Regions from separate parts of the Lysinibacillus sp. PWR01 genome, predicted to be linked through region 1. Evidence: riboswitches for the same ligand, from Rfam matches in the RefSeq annotation. Region 1 holds a riboswitch; each other region holds the start of a gene.
What was found. Region 1 has a riboswitch for S-adenosylmethionine ahead of metK (methionine adenosyltransferase). Riboswitches for the same ligand answer to the same signal wherever they lie in the genome.
Positions count from the first base shown of each region.

Region 1 (3,157 bases):
TTATTGGAGCAGGAAGCCTAGTACCTCCTGGTAAAGTCATTCCTCCGAATAGTTTAGCATTAGGTCGTCCAGCAAAAGTTGTCCGTGAATTAAATGCAGAAGATAAAGAGGATATGGAACGCATCGTACGAGAATACGCAGAAAAAGGTCAATACTATAAATCGCTTCAGAAATAACTAACATACACAAAAAATCAATACTAACGAAAAAATCCCTCGCGTTTCCGTGTAACGAATTTGTTCACGAATCCTAGCGAGGCATTTTTTGTAAAAAAACAAAAGGGGCAATGTTGCCCCTTTTCTTATTAATACATTAGAATAATTTTCTAACGACTTCATTACTTTAGTTCAATAGTTTATAAACGTGCTTTTTCTCGTAGTGCATCTGCTTTATCAATTTGTTCCCATGGTACATTTAAATCTGTACGACCAAAATGTCCATACGCAGCCGTTTGTTTATAAATTGGACGACGTAAATCAAGCATTTTAATGATACCTGCTGGGCGTAAATCGAATAGCTCGCGTACCCATTCTACGATCTCACTTTCTTTCGCTTTACCTGTACCAAATGTATCTACCGCAATAGAAACAGGTTGAGCTACGCCAATTGCATAGGCAAGTTGTACTTCAGCACGTTCTGCTAAGCCAGCCGCTACGATATTTTTCGCTACATAACGTGCCGCATATGCCGCTGAACGGTCTACCTTTGTTGCATCCTTACCAGAGAATGCACCACCACCGTGACGTGCATAACCACCGTATGTATCAACAATGATTTTACGTCCTGTTAAACCAGCATCTCCTTTTGGCCCACCGATTACGAAACGGCCAGTTGGGTTGATGAAGTATTTCGTGTTAGCATCTAATAATTCACTTGGCACGACTGGAGCAATAACAAATTCTTTTAAATCCGCTTGAATTTGTTCAAGTGTTGCTTCTTCATCATGCTGTGTTGAAATAACAATTGTATCCACGCGAACGGGTACATTATTGTCATCATATTCAATCGTTACTTGCGTTTTCCCATCAGGACGTAAATAGGCAAGTTCACCTGATTTACGTACTTCTGTTAAACGGCGTGCTAATTTGTGTGCTAAGCTAATTGGTAATGGCATTAGCTCTGGTGTTTCATTACATGCATAGCCAAACATTAAGCCTTGGTCACCAGCACCTATTGCTTCAATATCCGCATCTGTCATAGAGCCTTCACGTGCCTCTAATGCTTGATCAACACCTTGTGCAATATCAGGTGATTGTTCACCAATCGCCACAAGCACCGCTAAGTTTTCAGCATCAAAGCCATATTTACCTCGTGTGTAGCCTATTTCTGCTACAGTGTCACGAACAATACCTTTAATATCTACGTACGTAGAGGTAGTAATTTCTCCTGCTACTAATACTAACCCTGTTGTTACAGTTGTTTCACACGCTACACGTGCATTTGGATCTTCTGCTAAAATAGCATCTAAAATGGCATCCGAGATTTGGTCACAAATCTTATCTGGATGTCCTTCTGTTACACTCTCTGATGTAAACAGTCGACGGTTTGTCATTTGGTTTTCCTCCTAAATACTCTTACAATAAGTAGTTGTGTATGAATACGGTACTCATTACCCATGTCAAGTCCGCTCCTAAGGATTGAACTCTCAAGCCGTTACTGCTGCTTTTAACACGAGGATTTCGAAAGATCCGTCATTATAATAAGGAAAGAACTACATATACTTACCTTTACATTGATTTTTAACAATAAAAAAATCCTTTTCTCACGTTACTTTACATGAGGAAAGGAATAATGACTGCGTAACCTTTCACTCTTATCGTTCAAGGGATGTTCCCTTGCATCAGGTTGGCACCAACGCATGTCGTGAAATAGTTCATGCAGGTTGCCGGGTTTCACAGGGCCTGACCCTCCACCAGCTCGGGATAAGAGTATCCGTTCAATCTCATGTTACTGAAAAGGTCGAACGTTGTCAAATATTTTCTTATGTATTACTGTATAAAAAGGAAAGAACAGATTAAACAAAAACTTTTCATACTTGGATGATGATGTAAATAGAAGCAAATTAATCCCTACAACATACCTAGCTACTTGTGGTAACATATGTGTGGCTCAATTTTCGCGCCTAATTACTGTAGGATTGATGGTATTCTACTCGAAAAACATTATTTTTTGTCAGTTTATTGAAAAGTGATAAAAACTCTAAAATAATTTCTTAATTAGTATAGATTATTTAAGCAATTGTGTTATACTATTTTTGAAATTAAGAAAAAATCCCTCTAAATCAAGGGAATACTATAAAAAAGGATGGTATTTAATCGATGAATTCAGTAGAAATTGCAAACGAACTGAAGGAATTATTAAACGGCGGTAACATTAATGTTCAACTTTCAGTACCACAATTAGCAGAAAAAGCTACCTCTCGTGGTGAAGCAATGTTAACAGTAGATGGCGCAGTTCGTGCAGAAACTGGCAAATACACTGGTCGTTCACCTAAAGATAAATATACGGTAGAAGAAGAAAGCACAAAAGATCAAATTGACTGGGGTAAAGTCAACCAACCAATCTCCTCTGAAGTGTTCGATAACCTATACGTAAAAGTAATAAAATATTTAAAAGAACGTGACGAGTTATTCGTATTCAAAGGCTTTGCAGGTGCTGACAAAGATTCACAATTAAGCATTCAAGTCATTAATGAATACGCTTGGCACAATCTTTTTGCTCATCAATTATTTATCCGTCCAACAGCAGATGAATTAGCTTCTCATGTTGCCGACTTCACTGTCATCTCAGCTCCTAACTTTAAAGCAGATCCTGCGGTTGATGGTACTGCTTCTGAAACATTCATCATCGTATCACTTGAAAAGAAAATTATCTTAATTGGTGGTACTGAATATGCTGGTGAAATGAAAAAATCTATCTTCGGTATCATGAACTACTTATTACCACAACAAGGTATTCTTTCAATGCACTGCTCAGCAAACGTTGGTGAAGCTGGCGATGTGGCATTATTCTTCGGTCTATCTGGTACTGGTAAAACGACATTATCAGCTGATCCAGATCGTAAGCTAATCGGTGACGATGAACACGGTTGGTCTGCTAATGGTGTGTTCAACATTGAGGGTGGTTGCTATGCAAAAACAATCAACCTTTCTGCTGA
Region 1 covers NZ_JBHERJ010000089.1:32,206-35,362, reverse strand. Annotated here, with positions in the region: gene ACEVFT_RS20450 (gamma carbonic anhydrase) at 1-176, shown strand, start outside; gene metK (methionine adenosyltransferase) at 356-1,552, opposite strand; SAM riboswitch class I at 1,811-1,929, opposite strand; gene pckA (phosphoenolpyruvate carboxykinase (ATP)) at 2,319-3,157, shown strand, end outside.

Region 2 (3,157 bases), on a different contig from region 1:
CCGTCATCAAGGCGTTATGGAACTCGTACAGGAGCTTGATTTTGAAGCGGAGCTAGTTTACAACGAAACAGGTATTTCTTATATTTATACGAATAATGAGTTACACGCTATACCAACAGATTCAACATTTGGTATACCGATGAGTTTGGCATCCTTAGAAGAAAGTACACTTATTTCAGAGCAAGGAAAAAAAGCAGCGTTAAAGGATTTAACATTACCAAACAACGGCTTCACAAAGGAAAGTTCAATAGGAGAATTTTTAACTTACTATTTAGGGGAGGAACTGGTGAAAAATCAAATTGCACCAGTACTTGCAGGTGTTTATTCAGGCGATTTACATCAGCTTTCCATTGGCTCTACTTTACCGTATTTAATTGATTATAAGAATAATTATGGAAGTATTATTAAAGGTTTTGATGCGAATCGTGAGCAATTTGTTAAAGCAGCGAACAAAAAATTTATATCCTTTAAAAATGGTTTATCTTCTTTAATTGATCGACTTGAACAAACATTATCAGATGTAGAAATCATCAAGGGCGTTACTACTCTAAATGTTCAAAAACAAGATAAAAACTACACAATTTCCTTAGCTAATGGTGAAAATATTGAGTCAGATTATGTCGTTTTAGCATTACCGAATGATGCTGTTCAAAATCTACTACAGGATGAATCTTTAAACCGCTATTTTGACCAATTTACGACAGCGTCAGCCATTACCATCTATTTAGGCTTTGATGTGCCAGACTCTAGATTGCCAGCAGATGGAACGGGCTATATTGTTTCGCATAATTCGGATGTTACTTGTAATGCAGCAACCTGGACGAGTCGTAAATGGAAGCATACATCGAAAGAACATAAATTACTTGTACGACTCTTTTATAAGAGCATCAATCCAGCCTATGAGCAACTACGTGCCATGACGGATGAAGAATTGGCAGCTGTAGCTTTAGAAGACGTGAGAAAAAGCCTAGGAATTGAGGAACAGCCAACAGTTGTGAATGTAACAAAATGGATTGATCAAATGCCTAAATATGATCTAGCTCATCGTGAAGCGTTACAAGGATTACTACAGGAATTACATGAAAAGTATCCACATTTATCGATTGCTGGGTGCTCATATTTTGGCGTAGGTATCGGCGCTTGCATTCAAAACGGTAAAAAAATTGGTGAAGAGCTTGCGAAGGAACTTGCCAATTTCTAAGGTTTTAAGTGGAAAAAAACTTTGTTATGTGAAATAGTCTTGACTCATTCGTCAGTAAACGATATGATTCTTTTAATTATTTAAAAAATTCATACTTAATTCTTATCAAGAGAAGCAGAGGGACTGGCCCATTGAAGCTTCAGCAACCAACTTTATTGTCAGGTGCTAAATCCAGAAGACCATTGAGTCGAAGATGAGAAGGAACAACAATGATGAATCGTTAAAGCCTTCTTTTTTTATGAAAGAAGGCTTTTTATTATATAGAGACATAGGAAGAGAGGCTAGTTTTATGGGATTGCTTGAAAGGTTAAAAACGCATGTATTGACAGCAGACGGTGCAATAGGCACAGTGCTATATGGCTATGGATTGGAGTATTGCCATGAGGAAATGAATGTTCAGAGACCTGAGTTAATTGAAAAGATTCATAGAGAATATATTGCAGCTGGTGCTGACATCATTCAAACGAATACGTACGGTGCAAATGCCATTAAATTAGCTCGCTATGGATTAGAATCACGGGTCCAACAATTTAATGAAGCGGCTATTACCATTGCAAAACGAGCAGCGGCAGATGGCGGTCAATTTGTCTTAGGGACAATTGGAGGTATTCGAGGAATTCGTAAAAGTGATGCAACATTAGATGAAATATTAGCGACAGTTGAAGAGCAAGCAAATGTTTTACTTGCAGGAAATCCAGACGGCCTTTTACTCGAAACCTATTATGATTTTGAAGAATTAACTGCAACCTTAAAGATGCTACGTGCAAAAACAAATTTACCGATTATTGCACAAGTATCTATGCATGAGCCTGGTGTTTTACAAAATGGAATGTCTTTAAATAATGCCCTGCATGAGCTAGAAACACTCGGTGCAGATATCGTGGGTGTCAATTGTCGACTAGGTCCACATCATACGATTCAAGCATTTGAAGGTGTAGAACTTCCTAACAAGGCATTTATGTCTGCCTATCCGAATGCCTCACTTCTTGACTTAGAAGATGGACGTGTCGTTTATGAATCAGAATCGGATTATTTTGGTCGAGCGGCTGTCGAATTACGTGATCAAGGCGTACGCTTAATAGGGGGCTGCTGTGGTACGACACCGAAACATATTGCAGCAGCAAAGAAGTATTTAGAAGAGTTATCACCGGTTCAGGAGAAGCATGCGAAACCTGAAAAGATTGAGATTGTTCGTGAAGCGGAGCCACCAAAGTATGAGCCTCTTCATGAAAAAGTAAAACGTGAACGCTCTGTCATAGTAGAATTGGATACACCTAGACATTTAGAGATTGATGGGTTCCTTGAAGGAGCAAAGCAACTGTATGATGCAGGTGCAGATGTAGTCATGATGGCAGACAATTCACTGGCCTCTCCACGTATTAGCAATATTGCAATGGGAGCATTGTTAAAGAGTACACATGGTGTACGCCCACTAACACATATTACATGTCGAGACCGTAACTTAATTGGTCTACAATCGCATTTAATGGGATTAAATGCTTTAGGTATTCATGATGTGTTGGCCGTTACAGGTGATCCAACAAAAGTTGGAGATTTCCCAGGTGCGACAAGTGTTTATGATGTATCTTCAATGGAGTTAATCCAATTAATTAAGCAGTTAAATGAAGGGGTTTCTTTCTCAGGCAAGCCACTTCGTAAAAAAGCAAATTTTTCAGTTGCTGCTGCATTTAATCCAAATGTCCGTGTGTTAGATCGTGCTGTGACACGCTTAGAGAAGAAAATTGAGCATGGAGCAGACTACTTCATTTCTCAACCAGTGTACACGAAAGAAAAAATTGTAGAAATTTATGAGGCAACAAAGCATTTACAAGCACCAATTTACATCGGCATTATGCCTGTTACGAGTTATAAAAGTGCTGAGTTTTTACATCATGAAGTGCCAGGTATCAAATTATCCGAAGATGCCTTAGCAAGAATGAAGGCATGTGGGGAAGA
Region 2 covers NZ_JBHERJ010000025.1:312-3,468, forward strand. Annotated here, with positions in the region: gene ACEVFT_RS03405 (protoporphyrinogen oxidase) at 1-1,201, shown strand, start outside; SAM riboswitch class I at 1,301-1,401, shown strand; gene ACEVFT_RS03410 (bifunctional homocysteine S-methyltransferase/methylenetetrahydrofolate reductase) at 1,491-3,157, shown strand, end outside.
Region 2: another riboswitch for S-adenosylmethionine. It lies ahead of ACEVFT_RS03410 (bifunctional homocysteine S-methyltransferase/methylenetetrahydrofolate reductase); the one in region 1 lies ahead of metK (methionine adenosyltransferase).

Region 3 (3,157 bases), on a different contig from region 1:
ATCTGTTTTGTAGTCAATTCCCTGCTATTCAACAAGCAGCAACAGTAGCACTGACAGCTTCCCAACAATGTGCGGATGAACTACGAGCTACTTATGAGCGTCGCCGAAATGTACTCATTGAAGAAGCTCAAAGAATCGGCTGGCATGTTACGGCTCCAAAAGGCTCCTTCTTCGCATGGCTCCCTGTACCACTAGGCTATACAAGCGAACAATTTGCCGATCTATTGCTTGAAAAAGCTGATATTGCTGTGGCAGCTGGCAATGGTTTCGGTCAATATGGCGAAGGCTACGTCCGTATCGGTTTGCTGGTAAGCGAGGAACGTTTACGTGAAGCAATCCATAGAATCGAGCAGTTACAATTATTTAACAAATGACAATATCATCAATAGATTATTTGTGAAAGGTGAAAAGGCCTTCCACCCCAATCCATAAAAGTGTTATCGTCTTAACAAAGGTTGTACAAATAAAATGAAGGTGTACACTACTCATTTTTATTGAGGGTTGTTGTGACTAATCATCTCTCCACATTGAAAATAAGAGCCTATCCTCTCTCTAATCATACAAATAATGAGTTATTTTGTTCACTACTACTAGTATGAAAGAGGGAAAGACATTTTTACAGAATGGTTGATTGGAGTGGAGCCAGCGTCACTCTTAGGGGGATTTAGCGTCACAGAGGAGACCCTGGAGCGAACGGAAGTGAGTGAAGCGGCTCATCGGACGCCCCCTGGAAAGGACGCTGGCGGAACGGAAATCAACCCCTCACCTTGCTAAAAGGTCTATTTCTGCTAGTGACATGATCTTTTTTCCACAACATGTGTCCTGTAGCTAACTCTAGCTACAGGATCATTATTTTTCAATTTTCCTTGGCTGCCCTAAACCATTTTCTAATGGATAAAATTGAACATGACCTGTTTCATCATCCAATTTTCGAATATGTTGAATACCTTGTACCTCAGCGAGTACTAGGTCAGCAGTAATAACAGGATTTCCCCCTTTTATTAAATGCCCACCTGACACAACACCCCATTGATCACTCATAGAACCATGGAAATGTGTTTCATATCCCCCATCACGCTTACACACCACACCAGAGCCTTGAATAAATTCAAGTGGTCCATCTTTTTCAACCACATCACTAAAACGAACTTGAATCTGAGCTGTTGCATCTGGCACTAAATATACAAAGCTACTTTTTTGAAAGCTACCAATACAGCTAACAATCGTTGCTGACTCAATATGATTCTCTTCACAGAGCGCCTCAATTCCCTCAATGATATCTGTCCCTGTTAGAAGACGAGCACTAATAACCCTACCAAATGAACCTATACCATAATTAACTCTCACAGACATTGTTATCCCTCTTTCACGTCGAAATATTATAATTATATAAAAATTTTAAAAATTAATTATTGACTTACTATACCCTATAAATTATATTAGTTCTATCGGAATTACAAAAAAATATTATAAATCTCTTATCAAGAGTAGCTGAGGGACTGGCCCTATGAAGCTCGGCAACCTCCTTTTTAAAGGAAGGTGCTAAATCCTGCAAACGATCTTCGTTTGATAGATAAGAGAGGACATCTTTTCATGAGCCTCTCTTAGTTTGTAAGAGAGTTTTTTTATTTTCAAAAAACCGATAAAAACAATCTTGGAGGTAGTTTTCATGAAAAAGAAAAATAAATTTTTAGTAGGTTTAGCAAGTTTAACATTAGTAGCAGCTCTAGCAGGTTGTGGCTCTAAAGAAGATAGTAAAGGCCAAGCTGAGGCAATTGATGGAAAGAAAATCGTCGTAGGTGTCACTTCTGGTCCACACGAGCAAATTGCAGAAGTAGCAGCTAAAGTAGCAAAAGAAAAAGGGCTAGAAGTAGAGCTAAAATCATTTTCTGACTATGTTTTACCTAATACTTCCTTAGCTGAAGGTGATCTTGATGCGAACAGCTATCAACACGAACCTTTCCTCGATACATTTAATAAAGATCATGATACAGATTTAGTCCCAGTGGGCAAAACGATTTTGAATCCAATGGGTATCTACTCTGAAAAATATAAATCCTTTGATGACATTCCGGATGGTGCAACATTTGGCCTACCAAATGACCCAACGAATGGAGCACGTGCCCTCTTTGTTTTACAAGAAGCTGGCTATATTAAGCTAAAAGATGGCGCAGACTTAACAGCCTCGATCCGTGATGTAGAAGAAAACAAAAAGAATTTAAAATTCATTGAATTAGAGGCAGCTCAAATTCCTAAACAGCTTAGTGAAGTAGATGTAGCAGCTATTAATACAAACTTCGCATTAGAAGCTGGCATTAACCCTAAAGACGACTCTATTTTATTGGAATCTACTGACTCTCCATACGTGAACTACATTGTCGTACGCGCTGAAAATGAAAATGACCCAACAATTAAAAAGTTCGTTGAGGCTTACCAATCTGATGAAGTACGTCAATTCATCGAAGAAGAATTCAAAGGTTCAGTAATCCCTAGCTGGTAATACATTCAGGAAGCTTCTATAAGCCGAAGAATCTGCCGAAATTCCTCTATGGGAAGACGAGCAGATTCTTGCTTTTTAGAAGGTTGAGAAAGGAGCAAACAATCGCATGATTCAATTACAAAATATCTCAAAAGAATTCAAGTCGAAAAAAGGCATCATTAAAGCTGTGGATGGGATCAATCTTCATGTAAAAAAGGGACAAATTCATGGTGTGATCGGCTATAGTGGTGCTGGTAAAAGTACACTCATTCGTTGTGTTAATCTACTAGAACGTCCTACAGCAGGAAAAGTAGTGATAGACAATGTAGACATTACAACCCTTTCTCTTCATGAATTACGTCAAACACGCCAAAAAATCGGGATGATTTTCCAGCACTTTAATCTATTAAAAACAGCAACAGTTTACAATAATATTGCCGTTCCCTTAAAGCTACTAGGCTATAAAGAGACGGAAGTAAAAAACCGTGTAGCTAAATATGCTGAAATTGTAGGCTTAACAGATAAACTAGATAGTTACCCAAATCAACTTTCAGGTGGTCAAAAACAACGTGTGGCTATTGCACGTGCCTTGGCACAGGAGCCAGAGATTTTACTTAGTGACGAAGCAACAAGTGCACTTGACCCTGAGACAACAGAAGCCATTCTTGAATTGTTGTT
Region 3 covers NZ_JBHERJ010000005.1:33,893-37,049, forward strand. Annotated here, with positions in the region: gene ACEVFT_RS00690 (pyridoxal phosphate-dependent aminotransferase) at 1-374, shown strand, start outside; gene ACEVFT_RS00695 (PPC domain-containing DNA-binding protein) at 850-1,353, opposite strand; SAM riboswitch class I at 1,476-1,580, shown strand; gene ACEVFT_RS00700 (MetQ/NlpA family ABC transporter substrate-binding protein) at 1,670-2,500, shown strand; gene ACEVFT_RS00705 (methionine ABC transporter ATP-binding protein) at 2,607-3,157, shown strand, end outside.
Region 3: another riboswitch for S-adenosylmethionine. It lies ahead of ACEVFT_RS00700 (MetQ/NlpA family ABC transporter substrate-binding protein); the one in region 1 lies ahead of metK (methionine adenosyltransferase).

Region 4 (3,157 bases), on a different contig from region 1:
TTGAGCTTCCACAAGTTGGCGACGAAATCAAAACAGATGATCCATTCGGTAGCGTAGAATCAGTAAAAACTGTTTCTGAATTATACGCACCAATCTCAGGTACTGTAGTTGAAGTAAATGCAGATTTAGAAGATAGCCCAGAATTCGTTAATGAATCACCATATGAAAAAGCATGGATGATCGTTGTTGAGCCTGCTGATGCATCAGAAATTGAGAAACTAATGACAGCAGAGCAATACGAAGAAATGATCGCTGAATAAGACAAGCCATAATCAAAAAACGTCGGAAACTACCGGCGTTTTTTGTTATATAATGACTTATAAGTGGGATCTCTAAATGGAGGTGGCGTAATGTTCGAGGGAAAATGCTTGATAGTAGAAGGACGCTCAGATAAGCTACAAATTGAGCCTATTTTAAATGAGAATGTTACAATACTATGTACGAACGGCACAATTGGTGTGCATCAATTAGAAGAACTACTTGATCCCTACGAGGGCTGTGAGCTATTTACTTTTTTTGATGCAGATACTTCTGGTGATAAGCTACGTGCATTAATGGACAGACATTATCCAGAAGCTGAGCACCTTCGTACAATGCCAACGTACAAGGAAGTAGAGACAACACCAAGAAAAGTGTTAGCAATGATTTTACTGCGTGCACATTTCTCAATCCATAATGAATATATTTTGTAAGGTTGCGTGAAAAATGGAAGAATGGTCAACAGAGCAGTGGGCAGCGGCCCAACAGTCGGGAGAGACAGCTGCATTTTATTTATATACACCAATGTGTGGAACGTGCGCAGTGGCATCCAAAATGATGTCCATTATTGAACAATTACTGCCACAGCTACAAATTGGCAAAGCGAATATCAATTTTTTGGAACACATAGCCTATGAACATCAAATTGAAAGTGTTCCATGTCTACTCATCAGTGATGGCGAAAAAGTGACAGAAAAGATTTATGCTTTTCAATCCGTACCATTTTTATATGAATTGTTAAAAAAATCAATTGACTGAACTTTACTAGCGTGGTAAAGTATCAAATATATTACTAAAACATTAAATATATCGAACTCTTATGAAGAGTGGCGGAGGGAAGTGCCCTATGAAGCCCGGCAACCATCACAATGTGAAAAGGTGCCAAATCACCCAAAGATTTTTCTTTGAAAGATGAGAGAACGGTTTAACGTATAATACGTGACCCCTTCTACTTGTCTGTGAGTGAAGGGGTTTTCTATATGAGAAAAGGAGTATTCGCTATGATCCAGCTTCAAAATATTACAAAGAAATACAAAACAGCAAATGGCGAATTAACGGCAGTCAAAGACGTCAACCTTACCATCAATAAAGGTGAAATTTTTGGCATTATCGGCTATAGTGGCGCTGGTAAAAGTACCATGATTCGTTTATTAAACGGTTTAGAGAAACCGACAACAGGAACAGTAACGGTGAACAATCAAGAATTTTCATCGATAAAAGGACAAAAGCTTCGAGCAGCTAGACAAAAGGTAAGTATGATTTTCCAGCATTTCAATTTACTTTGGTCGAGAACAGTGGCTGAAAATATTGCTTTCCCTTTAGAAATCGCTGGTTTTCCAAAGGCTCAACGTGAAGCACGTGTAAAGGAATTAATTGCACTTGTAGGCCTAGAAGGACGTGATAAGGCATATCCATCCCAGCTTTCCGGTGGACAAAAGCAACGTGTAGGGATTGCCCGTGCATTAGCGAATAATCCAGAAGTTTTACTATGTGATGAGGCGACATCGGCACTCGATCCTGAAACGACGGATGCCATTCTCGATTTACTCGTTGATATAAATGAACGCTTAGGCTTAACAATCGTCCTGATTACACACGAAATGCATGTCATCCGCAAAATTTGTCATCGTGTAGCGGTGATGGAGGCAGGCGAAATTGTGGAACGTGGTGAGGTATTACAAGTCTTCCAAGCACCACAAGCGGCCATTACCAAAAAGTTTGTATCTCAAATTACAGACACAAAGGAAACACAGGATACGGTGGCACAAATCAAAGCAAACTATCCAACTGGACAACTTGTCAAACTGATTTTTGTTGGTGAAAAAACAGAACAACCTGTTATCTCACATCTTGTGAAACAATTTGATGTAGAGGTAAGTATTGTTCATGGTAATATTTCACAAACAAAAAATGGTGCATACGGTACACTGATTGTGCAAATTGATGGCTCGAAGACAAACGTGGCTGAAGCCCTTCGTTATTTAAATACAGTCGAAGTACAAACGGAGGTGATTGCAAATGCTAACTAATCTCTTTCCGAATGTAGACTGGGAAAATATGTGGCAAGCTACGTATGAAACATTGTATATGACAGCTATTTCTACAGTTGTGACATTTATTCTTGGGTTAGCCATTGGTATCATTCTATTTTTAACTAGTCCCAATCAGTTATGGGCAAATAAAATCGTTAGCTTTTTAACAGGATCACTCGTTAATATATTCCGCTCCATTCCATTTATCGTATTAATTATTTTATTAATTCCATTTACGAAGTTTTTACTTGGTACAATTCGAGGAGCTAATGCGGCGTTACCAGCATTAATTATCGGTGCAGCACCATTTTATGCTCGTATGGTATTAATTGCGTTACGCGAAATTGATAAAGGTGTTATAGAAGCAGCCCGTTCAATGGGGGCAAAAACTTCTACAATTATTTGGAAAGTATTGATCCCTGAATCATTACCAGCTTTAATTTCTGGTATCACTGTAACAGCTGTTGCCCTTGTAGGTTATACTGCGATGGCTGGAATTATCGGTGCAGGTGGTCTTGGTAACCTAGCGTTCCTAGACGGCTTCCAACGAAATCGCCAAGATGTGACATTAATGGCAACTATTTTGATCTTAGTAGTCGTATTTATTATTCAATGGATTGGTGATTTATTTACCGAGAGAATTGATAAACGCTAGAAAGAAAATTGAGGTTATTCCGGTTCTTACCGCTAACATATTTTAAACAAATAAAAGGGAGTGTCATAAATGAAGAAGTTATTAGCAGGATTATTTTTATCAATACTTGTACTAGCATTAGCAGCTTGCGGTACAGATAAAAAAGAAGATGAAAAATCAGCATCTGGCGATCAAACAGATAGTAAAGAAAACGTAACATTAAAAGTAGGTG
Region 4 covers NZ_JBHERJ010000067.1:869-4,025, reverse strand. Annotated here, with positions in the region: gene gcvH (glycine cleavage system protein GcvH) at 1-260, shown strand, start outside; gene ACEVFT_RS13325 (toprim domain-containing protein) at 351-692, shown strand; gene ACEVFT_RS13320 (thioredoxin family protein) at 706-1,017, shown strand; SAM riboswitch class I at 1,074-1,177, shown strand; gene ACEVFT_RS13315 (methionine ABC transporter ATP-binding protein) at 1,260-2,288, shown strand; gene ACEVFT_RS13310 (methionine ABC transporter permease) at 2,278-2,946, shown strand; gene ACEVFT_RS13305 (MetQ/NlpA family ABC transporter substrate-binding protein) at 3,016-3,157, shown strand, end outside.
Region 4: another riboswitch for S-adenosylmethionine. It lies ahead of ACEVFT_RS13315 (methionine ABC transporter ATP-binding protein); the one in region 1 lies ahead of metK (methionine adenosyltransferase).